2 regions of the Amycolatopsis sp. NPDC104587 genome follow, and region 1 is predicted to be linked to the other one. Evidence: riboswitches for the same ligand, from Rfam matches in the RefSeq annotation. Region 1 holds a riboswitch; the other holds the start of a gene.
What was found. Region 1 has a riboswitch for S-adenosylmethionine ahead of ACZ61C_RS23325 (aminotransferase class V-fold PLP-dependent enzyme). Riboswitches for the same ligand answer to the same signal wherever they lie in the genome.
Positions count from the first base shown of each region.

Region 2: linked by a shared signal. The riboswitch ahead of thrC (threonine synthase) and the one ahead of ACZ61C_RS23325 (aminotransferase class V-fold PLP-dependent enzyme) in region 1 are both predicted to bind S-adenosylmethionine.

Region 1 is NZ_JBVJNO010000007.1:283,754-289,519, reverse strand. Features, by position in the region: gene ACZ61C_RS23335 (hypothetical protein) at 1-560, opposite strand, end outside; gene ACZ61C_RS23330 (hypothetical protein) at 500-1,123, opposite strand; gene ACZ61C_RS23325 (aminotransferase class V-fold PLP-dependent enzyme) at 1,140-2,486, opposite strand; SAM riboswitch class IV at 2,524-2,638, opposite strand; gene ACZ61C_RS23320 (M23 family metallopeptidase) at 2,732-3,388, opposite strand; gene ACZ61C_RS23315 (potassium/proton antiporter) at 3,623-5,101, opposite strand; gene ACZ61C_RS23310 (ArsR/SmtB family transcription factor) at 5,197-5,766, opposite strand, start outside.
Region 2 is NZ_JBVJNO010000028.1:15,089-20,854, forward strand. Features, by position in the region: gene ACZ61C_RS47095 (EamA family transporter) at 1-27, opposite strand, end outside; gene rpsT (30S ribosomal protein S20) at 382-642, shown strand; gene holA (DNA polymerase III subunit delta) at 692-1,672, opposite strand; SAM riboswitch class I at 1,808-1,941, shown strand; gene thrC (threonine synthase) at 1,955-3,220, shown strand; gene ACZ61C_RS47115 (DNA internalization-related competence protein ComEC/Rec2) at 3,268-5,646, opposite strand.

The DNA of each region.
Region 1 (5,766 bases):
GTCGTGGCCAGCGCCCCGGTCACCGGGGTCGGTAACAGCACGCTGACCAGCGCGAACACCACGGTCACGGCGAGCACGAACCAGCTGCGCTCGTAGGCGGCCAGCACCAGCAGTCCCAGCGCCGCGACGAGCGCGCCCCGGACGTCGCCGGGCAGCCGAAGCTCGACGGTGCCGAGCAGGTCGAGCAGCGGGACGGCGGCGAGCGCGGCCAGGGTGCCGAGCACGAACCGGACGGGCCGCGGCGGCGTGCCGGCGCGGCGCAGGTGCAGCCAGTACCAGCCGGCGACGGCGAGCACCACGCACGCGAGGCCGGCGAGCCAGCCGAGCGCCGCGGGCGGCACGACGTTCGTCGCGTAGACGTCGGTGGAATACCACCCCGTGCCCCCGACCCCGCCGGTGCCGAGCCCGACCCCGGACAGGTCCTGGGTCAGCTCGTAGGCGCGCGAGTGCACGAACTGGCCGGCCTCCGGAGTTTCCGGGACCAGGGCGACCACCGCCATCACGAGCTGCGCGAACCCCAGTGCGGCCAACGGGAACCAGTAGTCGCGCGATCTCCCCATCGGGGCAGGATAGCGCCCGCCAGCAGGACGCCGGCCGAGATCAGCACACCGGGCAGGTCCGCGACGAGGACGGCGACCGCCCCGGACAGCACGGCGGCGGCGAGGATCAACGGACTGCGTTCCCACCCCGCGACGACGGCGAGGCCGAGCGTCGCCAGGATCGGGCCCCGGGCCGTGGCGTCGAGGCCGAACCAGCTGTAGGCGAGCAGGTCCAGCAGCGGCACCGCGAGCACGACGCCGGCGGCGGACAGCACCGCGGCTTTCGCGCCGAGCCGCCGGGCGTACCCGGCGACCACGGCGAGGAACGCGGCGATGAGCGCCCACTGCCAAGCCATCCCGATCCCACCGCGGTAGGCGATCACCGTGTCGGAAGTGCTGAGGAACTGCTGCGGGCCACCGTGGTCGTCGACGGTGAGCCCGAAGACGCTCTGGTACGACGGCGCGGCCGGCGCGAAGTGCGACGCCAGCTCGGCGGTCACGGCCGAGCGGCGGAACAGCTCGACCGTGACCAGGACCAGCTCGGCAAAACCGAGCAGTGCCAACGAAACCCCGTGCCTCCCCATCGGCCCAGGCTAGCGCTCAGCAGAACGGCGGCAGCTCCCGCGGGTCGCCCACCGGCGCCCAGCGGCCGTCCACCTTCGTGTACTCCCAGCGCGCGCCGCGGGCGACGACCTGGCGCAGCGCCAGCACCACGCGGTCGACGTGCTCCTCGGTGCTGCCGAGGCCGAGGCTGACGCGCACCGCCTGCCGGCCGTCACCGCCGGCGACACCGATGAGCCGCTTCGCCGCGATGTGGGCGCAGAACGCGCCGTCGCGCACGCCGATGCCGTACTCGGCCGACAGCACGGCCGCGAGCCAGGCGGGGTCGAAGCCGTCGACGACGAAGCCGACCGTGCCGACGCGGTCGACCGGCGCGTCGAACAACCGCAGCTCGGCGCAGCCGGGGATGCTCTCCAAACCCTTGCGCAGCCGGGTGAGCAGGGCCTGCTCGTGCGCTTCGACCGCGGCCCAGCTGCGGCTCAGGGTTTCGCAGGCGACACCGAGCGCGTACACGCCAACGGTGTTGGGCGAGCCCGCTTCGTGGCGCTCGGGCCCGTCGTTCCAGACCACGGCGTCGTCGGTGACGAGCTTGGTCGCGCCGCCGCCGGCGAGGTACGGCTGAGCGGCGCGCAGCCAGTCGGCGCGGCCGATCAGCGCGCCGGCGCCGAAGGGTGCGTACAGCTTGTGGCCGGACAGGGCGACGTAGTCGACGTCCAGCTCCTTGATCGAGACGCGGCGGTGCGGGGCGAGCTGCGCGGCGTCGAGGGCGATGCGGGCGCCGTGTTTCCGTGCCACCGCGGCGATTTCGGCGACCGGGAGCAGCTCACCGGTCACATTGGACGCCCCGGTGACGACCACCAGGCGCGGTCCTTCGGGGCAGCCGGCGAGCGCTTCGTCCACAGCGGACACCGCGGCGAGGCGGGTGCGCGGGGTCGGGATCCGCCGGACGTGCGGGCCCCGCCACGGAAGCAGCGCCGCGTGGTGCTCGGTGTCGAACACGACCACCGAGGTGCGCGGCGGGAGGCTGCGGGCGAGCAGGTTGAAGGAGTCCGTGGTGTTGCGGGTGAACACGACGGTGTCGGTCCGGCGCGCGCCGGCAAAACGGCGCAGGGCGTCGCGGGTGCGCTCGTAGAGCTTGGTCGACACCTGCGACGCGAAGCCGGCGCCGCGGTTGACGCTGGCGTACCAGGGCAGGAACTCGTCGACGGCGTCGCGGACGGCCGCCAGGCACGGCGCGCTCGCCGCGTGGTCGAGGTTGGCGTAGCCGATGTCGCCGCCGGTGACGAGCGGGACCCGCAGCGACGCGCCGACGACGGCCGGGATCTCCTGCGGGACAACGGTTTCGACGAGCTCGACGGTGCTGGTGCGGTCGATGGCGAGAGTCATCGGTGCCTCCTCGGCGGTCCGGGGGACCCCGGCGAGGGGCCCGCGCTTGCCCGTCGCACGACACGACCGGCCCGGTCTTCACCCGGGGCACCCCACCGCGGCAGGAGGGTTGCCGGCCAGCAAGCCGGGGCTTGACGCTGGCACTCATGACCTGGCTCGAAGGTAACCGAAACCGGACGCGGCAGCCAACCCCCGGTTCGCATTCTGAGACGCCGCTCACAGGACTGCGCAGGATGCGAGAAGGGTCAGAGCTTCGCGCGGAAGTGGCCCGGCAGCTGCGTGACGGCGTTGTCCGCGAGGTGCGTCGCGGTGCCCTGGTACTGCTCGGATCCGGCTGTGAAGCGCCAGCCGCCCAGGGTCTTCCCGTCGACCGGCTCGCCGTGGGCCGCGGTGACCGCGGTCGAAACCTCGGCGAAGGACTTGCCGTCCCAGTTCGCCGCCGGGGCGTCCGGCAGCGTCCAGAGCGTGAAGTGGACGTGCGCGCCGGTGCTGCTGCCGCCGCACGGGAGCGCGTTGCCGGTCGAGCCGAGCTCGGCCCCGGCCTCGACCTGCTCACCGTCGGTGACCTTGATGCCCTCCATGTGGTAGTACCCGGTCCGCCAGCCGCCGGCGTGGTCGAGGGTCACCCAGTCGCCGCCCGCGCAGTGCTGGAGGTGCACGGTGCCGGCCAGCGGGGCCCGCACGGTGCGGTCGGCCGGGCTGAAGTCGACGGCGTTCTTGACCCTGGTGCTGCCGTCGTCGGAGTGGATGCCGGCCGAGTACACCTGCTGGCCCGCCTTGAACGGCAGGGCCAGGGCCGGGAACGGCGCCACTTCGGCGCTCGCGGCCGGCGAGGCAAGCAGCCCACAGGCGGCGGTCATCACAGCGGCCAGAACCGCCCCACGAACATGCAGCTTCGTCACCGTGCGTACTCCTTTGGCTGTTCACTCACCCATTCGAACTAACCGGATCGAGCGCACAGTAGGCCAAAGGTTGGATCACTGGGAAGATCACACGGCGTTTTTATGCCCGATGATCACCCTCGCGGAAAAAGATCACCAGGTCAGCGCGAGAACCGGACAAGGACCGGACAAGACGCAGGCCAGCGCCGGCCCAGTCGTCCGATCGATCACGGACTGACCACGACCACGAACGGGCTAGCGGCCCGACTCGCCCTTCCAGCGGGCCAGGCGCCCGGCCCGGTCGACCGCGCGGAGCCGCCGTTCGACGGTGTCGCGGACGACGCTCGTCGTGACGACCAGCAGCTGGTCGTGCTCCTGCAGCCGGCTCGTCTTCTGCGGGGTGAAGCCGGTGCCTTCGCGCACGACCAGGCTGACGGTCGCCCCGACCGGCAGGCGCAGCTCGGACAGGTACACGCCGTGCAGCTTCGACCCGGGCTGGATGCGGACCTGCAGCAGCTCGGCGCCCAGCTCGTCCAGCGGCGCGGAGTCGACCTCGATCTCGTGCGCCTCGGACTTCTTGGACAACCCGAGCCAGCGCGCGAGTGGCCCGAGCGTCGCGCCCTGCAGCAGCGTCAGCACGATGACCAGCACGAACACCGCGCCGACCAGCCGTTGCGCGTCCGGCAGCCCCTGCGAGAGCGGGATCATCGCGAGCACGATCGGCACCGCGCCGCGCAGCCCGGCCCACGACAGGAACACCTGTTCCCGCCACGGCAGCTTGAACGGCAGCATCGACAGCACGACGGACACCGGCCGGGCCAGCAGCAGCACGACGGCGCCCGCGACCAGGCCCGGCACCAGCGTCTCGAGCAGCCGGCCCGGCGAGGCGAACAGCCCGAGCAGCACGAACAGCCCGATCTGCGCCAGCCAGCCCAGCCCTTCGGCGAACGACAGCGTGTCCGAGCGGTGCGGCAGCCGCGAGTTGCCGAGCACCAGCGCGGCGACGTAGGTGGCGAGCAGCCCGGACGCGTGCGCCAGCTGCCCGGACGAGTACGCCACGACGCACACCGCGACGGTGGCGAGCGGGTAGAGACCGGTCGCCGGCAGTGCGGCCCGGCGCAGCGCGATCCCGCCGAGCCAGCCGAAGGCGAGCCCGATGGCCAGGCCCGCGCCGAGCTCGTAGACCACCAGCAGCGGCAGCGTCCAATCCACAGTGGTGCCTTCGGCCAGCACGACGACGGCGATGTAGGCCGGCGCGTCGTTGATGCCGGACTCCAGCTCCAGTGCGCCGACGAGCCGTTTGCCGACACCGGCCGTGCGCAGCACCGAGAAGACCGCCGCCGCGTCCGTCGAAGCGAGGACCGCGCCCCACAGCAGGGCGAACCGCCAGTCCAGGCCCAGCAGGAAGTGCAGGGCCGCGCCGGTGACCGCGATGCTGACCACGACGGCCACAGTGGACAGTGCGATCCCGATGCCCAGGGCGGGTTTCACCGCCGACCACCGGGTCGTCAGCCCGCCTTCGGCGAGGATCATGACGAGCGCGGCGAGCCCCAGCGACTGGGTCAGCTCGGGGTTGTCGAACCGGATGCCGAAGCCGGCTTCGCCCAGCAGCACGCCCATCGCGAGGTAGAGCAGCAGCGAGGGCAGGCCGAGCCGGATCGACACGCGCACGGCGAGCACGGAGGCGAGCAGCACAACACCGCCGATGCCGAGCAGCACGGGAAGCTGGTCCATGCCGCCTCCCTCCGAGTGCCGTGGGCCCTCAGAATAGTGAGGCGGTGGGGTTAACTCGTTCGTGTACCGCTGGGGCGCGTCGCGGACGTGGTGTGTTAAGGCCCACCGAGCGCGGTGAGGTCGACACCGAGCGCCGCGAACGGCTTCTCCGCCGCGGGAAGCACCTTCACGGCGCGATGTCCGTCGTGGCCGACCCAGCCGGCGTCGACGGCCCGCTCTAGCAGCGCCGCGGGCAGCGCGCCGGCGAGGTGGTCGCGCCGCTCCGTCCAATCCAGACAGTCGCGCAGCAGCGGCCGCCGCCCGGCCGCGACCGGCACGCCGAGGCCGTCGAGCACCTCGCGGCCGCGGCCGGTCAGCGCGAGCCCGTCGCCGGCGTCGATCAGGCCGGTGGCCAGCATGCCGTCGCGGAGGGCGACGCCGAGCACACCGGCGAGGTGGTCGTAACAGGTGCGCGCGAAGCCGAGCCGCTTCACCCGCAGTGACGACTTCAGGCTGGTGACCGGCCGGTGCTCGGCGTGCTGGGCCAGGTGCTCGATCAGCTCGGCGACCCGCGGGTCGGCGATCCGGACGTAGGACGCGCGGCCCTGCTTGACCCGGGCGACGAACCCGGCGTCGGTCAGCCGCGTGACGTGCTCACTCGCCGTCGACAGCGCGATGCCGGCCGC
Region 2 (5,766 bases), on a different contig from region 1:
GACGAAGGACAGGGCGGTGGCGTTCATGGGACCCTTTCGGGTTTTCGCGCGCGCGAAAACCGGGTCCTCCAGGCTTTTGCCCCGTCAGATGAACGACCGGCCGTCCGGGCCCGCCGATGGTGCCGCTCGGACCAGACCCGCCGGTCCTGGTTGTGTGGTGCGGTGTGTGCGGACCGGCGACGGAACCCTAGGCACTGACCGCCCTCCACCGTACTCCCCATGATCGGCGGCGCGCAGGTCCCGGCGGACGAGGCCGGGAGCCGGGCTGTTAGAGTTGTCGCTCGCTGCCCGTGCGGCATTCCGTCATGGAGGAAACCTGTTTTCGAGCAGGGCCACTTCAGCGCGGCGGCGAATCTCACCGAGTGAAACAGGAGTTGCCCTATGGCCAACATCAAGTCGCAGATCAAGCGCATCACGACGAACGAGAAGGCGCGTCAGCGCAACCAGGCGATCCGGTCCTCGGTGAAGACCGCGATCCGCAAGGTCCGCGAAGCCGCCGAGGCCGGCGACAAGGCCAAGGCTGCCGAGCTGCAGCGCGACGCCGCCCAGAAGCTGGACAAGGCCGTCTCGAAGGGCGTCATCCACGCCAACCAGGCCGCCAACAAGAAGTCGGCGCTCGCGAAGCGCGTCAACGCGCTCTGAGCAAGCTGTTTCTGGAGAAGCCCCGGCCTCGGCCGGGGCTTTCTTCATGTCAGCGGTCGCCCTTGGCGGCCGCCACCTCCAGCACGGCTCGTTCCAGCGCGTAACCCGGGTCGGCCGCCACGCCCTTGACCTCGGCGTTGAGCCGCGCGACCACCCGCATCGCCGTGGCCAGCCCGTCCTGGTTCCAGCCCCTGGACTGGCCCTGCGCCTTGCGGATCTTCCACGGCGGCATGCCCAGCTCGCCGGCCAGCTGGTTGGGGTTGCCCCGGCCCGCACCGGAGACGCGGGCGATCGTGCGGACGGCGTCGGCCAGCGCGTCGGCGACCAGGACGTGCGGGACCCCGAGCTGCATCGCCCAGCGCAACGACTCCAGCGCCGCCGCGCGGTCACCGCTGACCGCCCGCTCCGCGACCGCGAACCCGGTCACGTCGGCCCGGCCGCGGTGGTAGCGCCGGACCGCTTCGGCGTCGACCGCGCCGCCGGTGTCCGCGACCAGCTGGGTCGCCGCGGAGGAGAGTTCCCGCAGGTCGGAGCCCACGGCGTCGATGAGCGCGGCGACACCGGCCGGGTCGATCTTGCCGCCCACCCGGCGCACCTCGTGCCGCACGAACTGCTCCCGCTCGGCGGGCTTCGTCAGCTTCGGGCACTCCGTGACTTCGGCACCGGCCTTTTTCAGCACGGCCGGGAGCGTCTTGCCGGCCTTGCTGCGGCCACCGCCGGTGTGCACGACGACCAGCACGACCCCGTCCGCCGGGTCCTTCAGGTAGGACGCCACGGCGTCGGCCAGCTCCTGCGAGATGTCCTGCGCCGACTCCAGGACGATCACGCGGCCTTCGCTGAACAGCGAGGGGCTGACGAGTTCGGCCAGCTCAGGGGCTGTGAGATCGGACACCCGGACCCGGGTCAGCTCGGCGGTCGCGTCGATCGCGCGGGCCGCGGCCAGCGTCTCGCGGACGGCGCGCTCGATCAGCAGTTCTTCCTCACCCAGGACCAGGTGCAGCGGGGGCGGGGCGGTGGCTTGCGCGGTCACCGGAGGATCCTCTCACTTCTCCGAACGTGCGCCCGCTCCGGTGATGTGGAGCCGCCACCATGGCACGGTCCGAACGCCATGTCGTACGGTGTCCTCGAGGCGGCGCGTTTGTGGCGCGCCCCGACAACCGAATACCGCTCATCCAGAGGGGCAGAGGGAACGGCCCGACGAAGCCCCGGCAACCGGCGTACAGCCCGTCATCCCGCGATCGCGGGGTAGCTGACGACCACGGTGCCAATTCCGGCCCGCTTCGGCGGGGCAGATGAGGAAAGGAACCTCGCGATGACCGCAACCCTCGGCACGACCTCCACCACCAAGACCCCGGATCTCGGACCGGCCGTCGAACTGGTGTCGAAGGAAGAGGGCCACCGGCAGCCGCTCGCCCCCGAGTTCGTCTCCGCCGAAGACTTCTCGCCGCTCGAGGTCGCCTACGACTTCGGCCGCGTCCGCCGCGAAGACATCGAGGCCGGCCCCAAGAACATCTGGCGCTACAAGAAGCTCCTCCCGGTTCCGTCGAACATCGAAGAAATCCCCAACACCGAGCCCGGCGCGACCCGCCTGGTGCGTGCCGACCGCCTCGCCAAGGAGCTCGGCCTCAAGCGCGTCTGGGTCAAGGACGACACCGGAAACCCGACGCACTCCTTCAAGGACCGCGTGGTCGCCGTCGCGCTGGCCGCGGCCCGCGAGTTCGGGTTCGAGGTGCTCGCGTGTCCCTCGACCGGCAACCTGGCCAACGCGACGGCCGCCGCGGCCGCCCGCGCCGGCTGGCGGTCGGTCGTGCTGATCCCGAAGTCGCTCGAGCGCGCCAAGATCCTCACCACCGCGGTGTACGACGGCGACCTCATCGCCATCGACGGCAACTACGACGACGTCAACCGCCTCGCCACCGAGCTCGCCGGTGAGCACCCGAAGTGGGCGTTCGTGAACGTGAACGTCCGGCCGTACTACTCGGAAGGCTCGAAGACGCTGGCCTTCGAGGTCGCCGAGCAGCTGGGCTGGCGCATCCCGCCGCAGATCGTCGTGCCGATCGCCTCCGGTTCTCAGCTCACCAAGGTGGACAAGGGTTTCCGCGAGCTGGGTCAGCTCGGTCTCGTGGACGCCAGCCCGTACAAGGTGTTCGGCGCCCAGGCCACGGGCTGCTCGCCGGTGTCGGCCGCGTTCCGCGGCGGCCACGACGTCGTCCAGCCGGTGAAGCCGGACACGATCGCCCGTTCGCTGGCGATCGGCAACCCGGCCGACGGCCCGTACGTGCTCGACATCGTCAACCGCACCGGCGGCGCGATCGAGGACGTCTCCGACGAAGAGGTCGTCGAAGGCATCCGCCTGCTGGCCCGCACCGAGGGCATCTTCACCGAGACGGCCGGCGGCGTCACCGTCGCCACGGCGAAGAAGCTGGTCGAGACGGGCAAGCTGGACCCGGACGCCGAGACGGTGCTCCTCATCACCGGCGACGGCCTCAAGACCCTCGACGCGATCGAGAACCACGTGGGCCCCAAGGCGGTCCTGCCGCCGTCGGCCGCCGCGGTGAACGAGGCGCTCGGGTACTGATCTTCCCCCGGCGGTGGGCCGGGGCGGGCCGCGTGGCTCGCCCCGGCTCATCGGCGCGGTGGGCCGCGGGGCTCACCTCGGCGTGAAACCGCCGGGCCCGCCGGTTCGCCTACCACGGCGGTGTCTCCGTCCTGGTCCGTCCGGGTCACCCGAGCGCCCAACGCCATCAGAGTGTCCATTGTGGACTTGCTGGGATGTCCGTAGGTGTTGCCCGCGCCCACGCTGACCAACGCCACCCGCGGTGCCACCGCGGCGAGGAACGATGGCAGCGAGTACCGCGAGCCGTGGTGGGGGACCTTCAGCACCTCCGCTTTCAGGTCTGCGACGTCGGCCAGGAGATCCGCCTGCGCGGCCAGTTCGACGTCGCCGGTCAGGAGCATCCGGCCGGCTGCCGTTTGCGCCCGGAGGACCAGCGAGCTGTTGTTGATCGTGGTGCCGTCCTGCCCGGCCGCGCGGGCCGGGACGTAGCGCGGGCCGAGCACGTCGAGTGAGAGCCCGGGCCAGTCCAGCCGCTCCCCCGGGTTCAGCTCGACCAGCGGCACGGCTTGGCGGGACGCCTCCGCGGCGACCTGCCGCCACGCCCACTCCGGCGCGCGCCCCGGCCCGACGGCGATGCCGCCGACCGCGCGGCCGTCGAAGACCGACGCGAGCCCGCCGATGTGGTCGGCGTGCAGGTGGCTCAGCACCACCAACGGGATCCGGTCGACGGCGAGCCGGTGCAGGCACTCGTCGACCGGTCCCGGCTCGGGTCCGGTGTCGATGACGATCGCCCGTCCGGGCTCGGCGGTCGCCAGGACGACCGCGTCACCCTGTCCGACGTCGCATTCGACCATCGCCCAGTCGCGCGGTGGCCACGCCGGCGCGATCACCCGGACCGGCACGAGCACCAGCAGCGCGCCGACGACCAGCACGGCCATCAGCAGCCGGATCCGCCGGTGGCGGGCGGCCAGCACCAGCACGACGAGGACACCGGCGGCGAGCAGGCCGCCGGCCCAGCCGCCGGGCCACGCGACTGTCGCGCCCGGGGCTCGTGCGCCGTGCCGCGCCACCGTGATCAGCCAGCGTGCCTCCGGATCGGCCAGGTGCACCAGGACTTTCCCCGCGCCCGGCCACCAGGGACCGGTGACCGTCGCCAGCACGCCGAGCACCGTCGCCGGGGCCACGACCGGTGCCGCGAGGACGTTGGTCAGCACCGAAACCAGGCTCACCGAGCCCGCCATGCCCGCGATCACCGGCGCGGTCACGAGGAACGCCGCCAGCGGGATCGCCAGCCCTTCGGCGAACCCCGGCGGGACGCCACGGCGGACGAGCGCGGCCGCCCAGCGAGGCGCGAGCAGCACGAGCCCGGCGGTGGCGAACACCGACAGCGCGAACCCGAAGTCCGTGGCCATCGCCGGATCCGCCACCACCAGCACGCAGACCGCGAAGGCCAACGCGGGCAACGCCGAACCGCGGCGTCCCAGCGCCAGAGCCAGCAACGCGACCGCCGCCATGACGCCGGCCCGCAGCACGCTCGGCTCCGGGCCGACCAGGACGAGGAACCCGGCCAGGCACGCCCCGGCCGCCACCGCCGACAGCCGGGGCCCGAGCCGGACCAGGCGCAGGAGGAGCAGCACCGCGCCGCAGGCCACGGCGAGGTTCCCGCCGCTGACCGCGGTCAGGTGGGCGAGGCCGGCGGTGACGAACTCCTGCTCGACCCGCGGCGACAGGCCGCTCGTGTCACCGAGGACCAGGCCCGGCAGCAACCCGGCGGGCTCGTCCGGCAGGCTCTGGCACAGGTCGTGGAGACCCGCGCGCAGATCGGCCGCTGCCCGCTGCCACCACGGCGCGGGGCCGGGTTCCGCGGGCGGGCCACGGACGGACAACACGGCGACGGTCAGGTCCGAACCACGCGGCGGCATCAGCAGACCCGAGACGGCCACTTCCTGGCCCGGGAGCAAGGTCGCCCACTGCGCGACCGGCGCGAGGAGGAGGACGCGCCCGGAGGAGTCGACCGGGCGGCCGTCGACCGACGCGGTGCGCACGTCGGCGGTGAGCACCACCGATCGGGCGCCGGCTTGGGTGTCGGCGTATCCCGCGCTCCGCACCGGCTTCGGCCGTTCGGCGACGATGACTCGGAGGGTGGCGGGTAGGCCGTTCGCAGCTGCTGCGCGGAGTTCGTCTTGCTGGGCGTCGCGGATCTGCCAGGCGACCGGGCCGGCTGTGACGAGGCCCAGCACGAGTACGGCCGCCGCTGTGCCGAGTGCTCGGGGACGGCCGCGGGCGCGGTAGAGCACCAGGCCCGCGATGAGCGCCGAGGCTAGACCGGCGGCGAGTGCCGTCCACCAGCCGAGGAGGAGGCCGGACAGTGCCGCGAGCCAGCACTGGAGGGCTGCCGGGACCAGTCGCATGTCTTGGCGGGTGTCGGTTACCGGGACGCTGGTCATCGGACCGGCTCCTGACTCCGCGGGCTGGCGGCTGTTGTCGACCGCGGGCCGACGAGCAGGCTGGTTGGTGCGCCGAGCCGGGGCAGCGCGTGGACCACCGGCAAGCCTTGCCAGACGGCA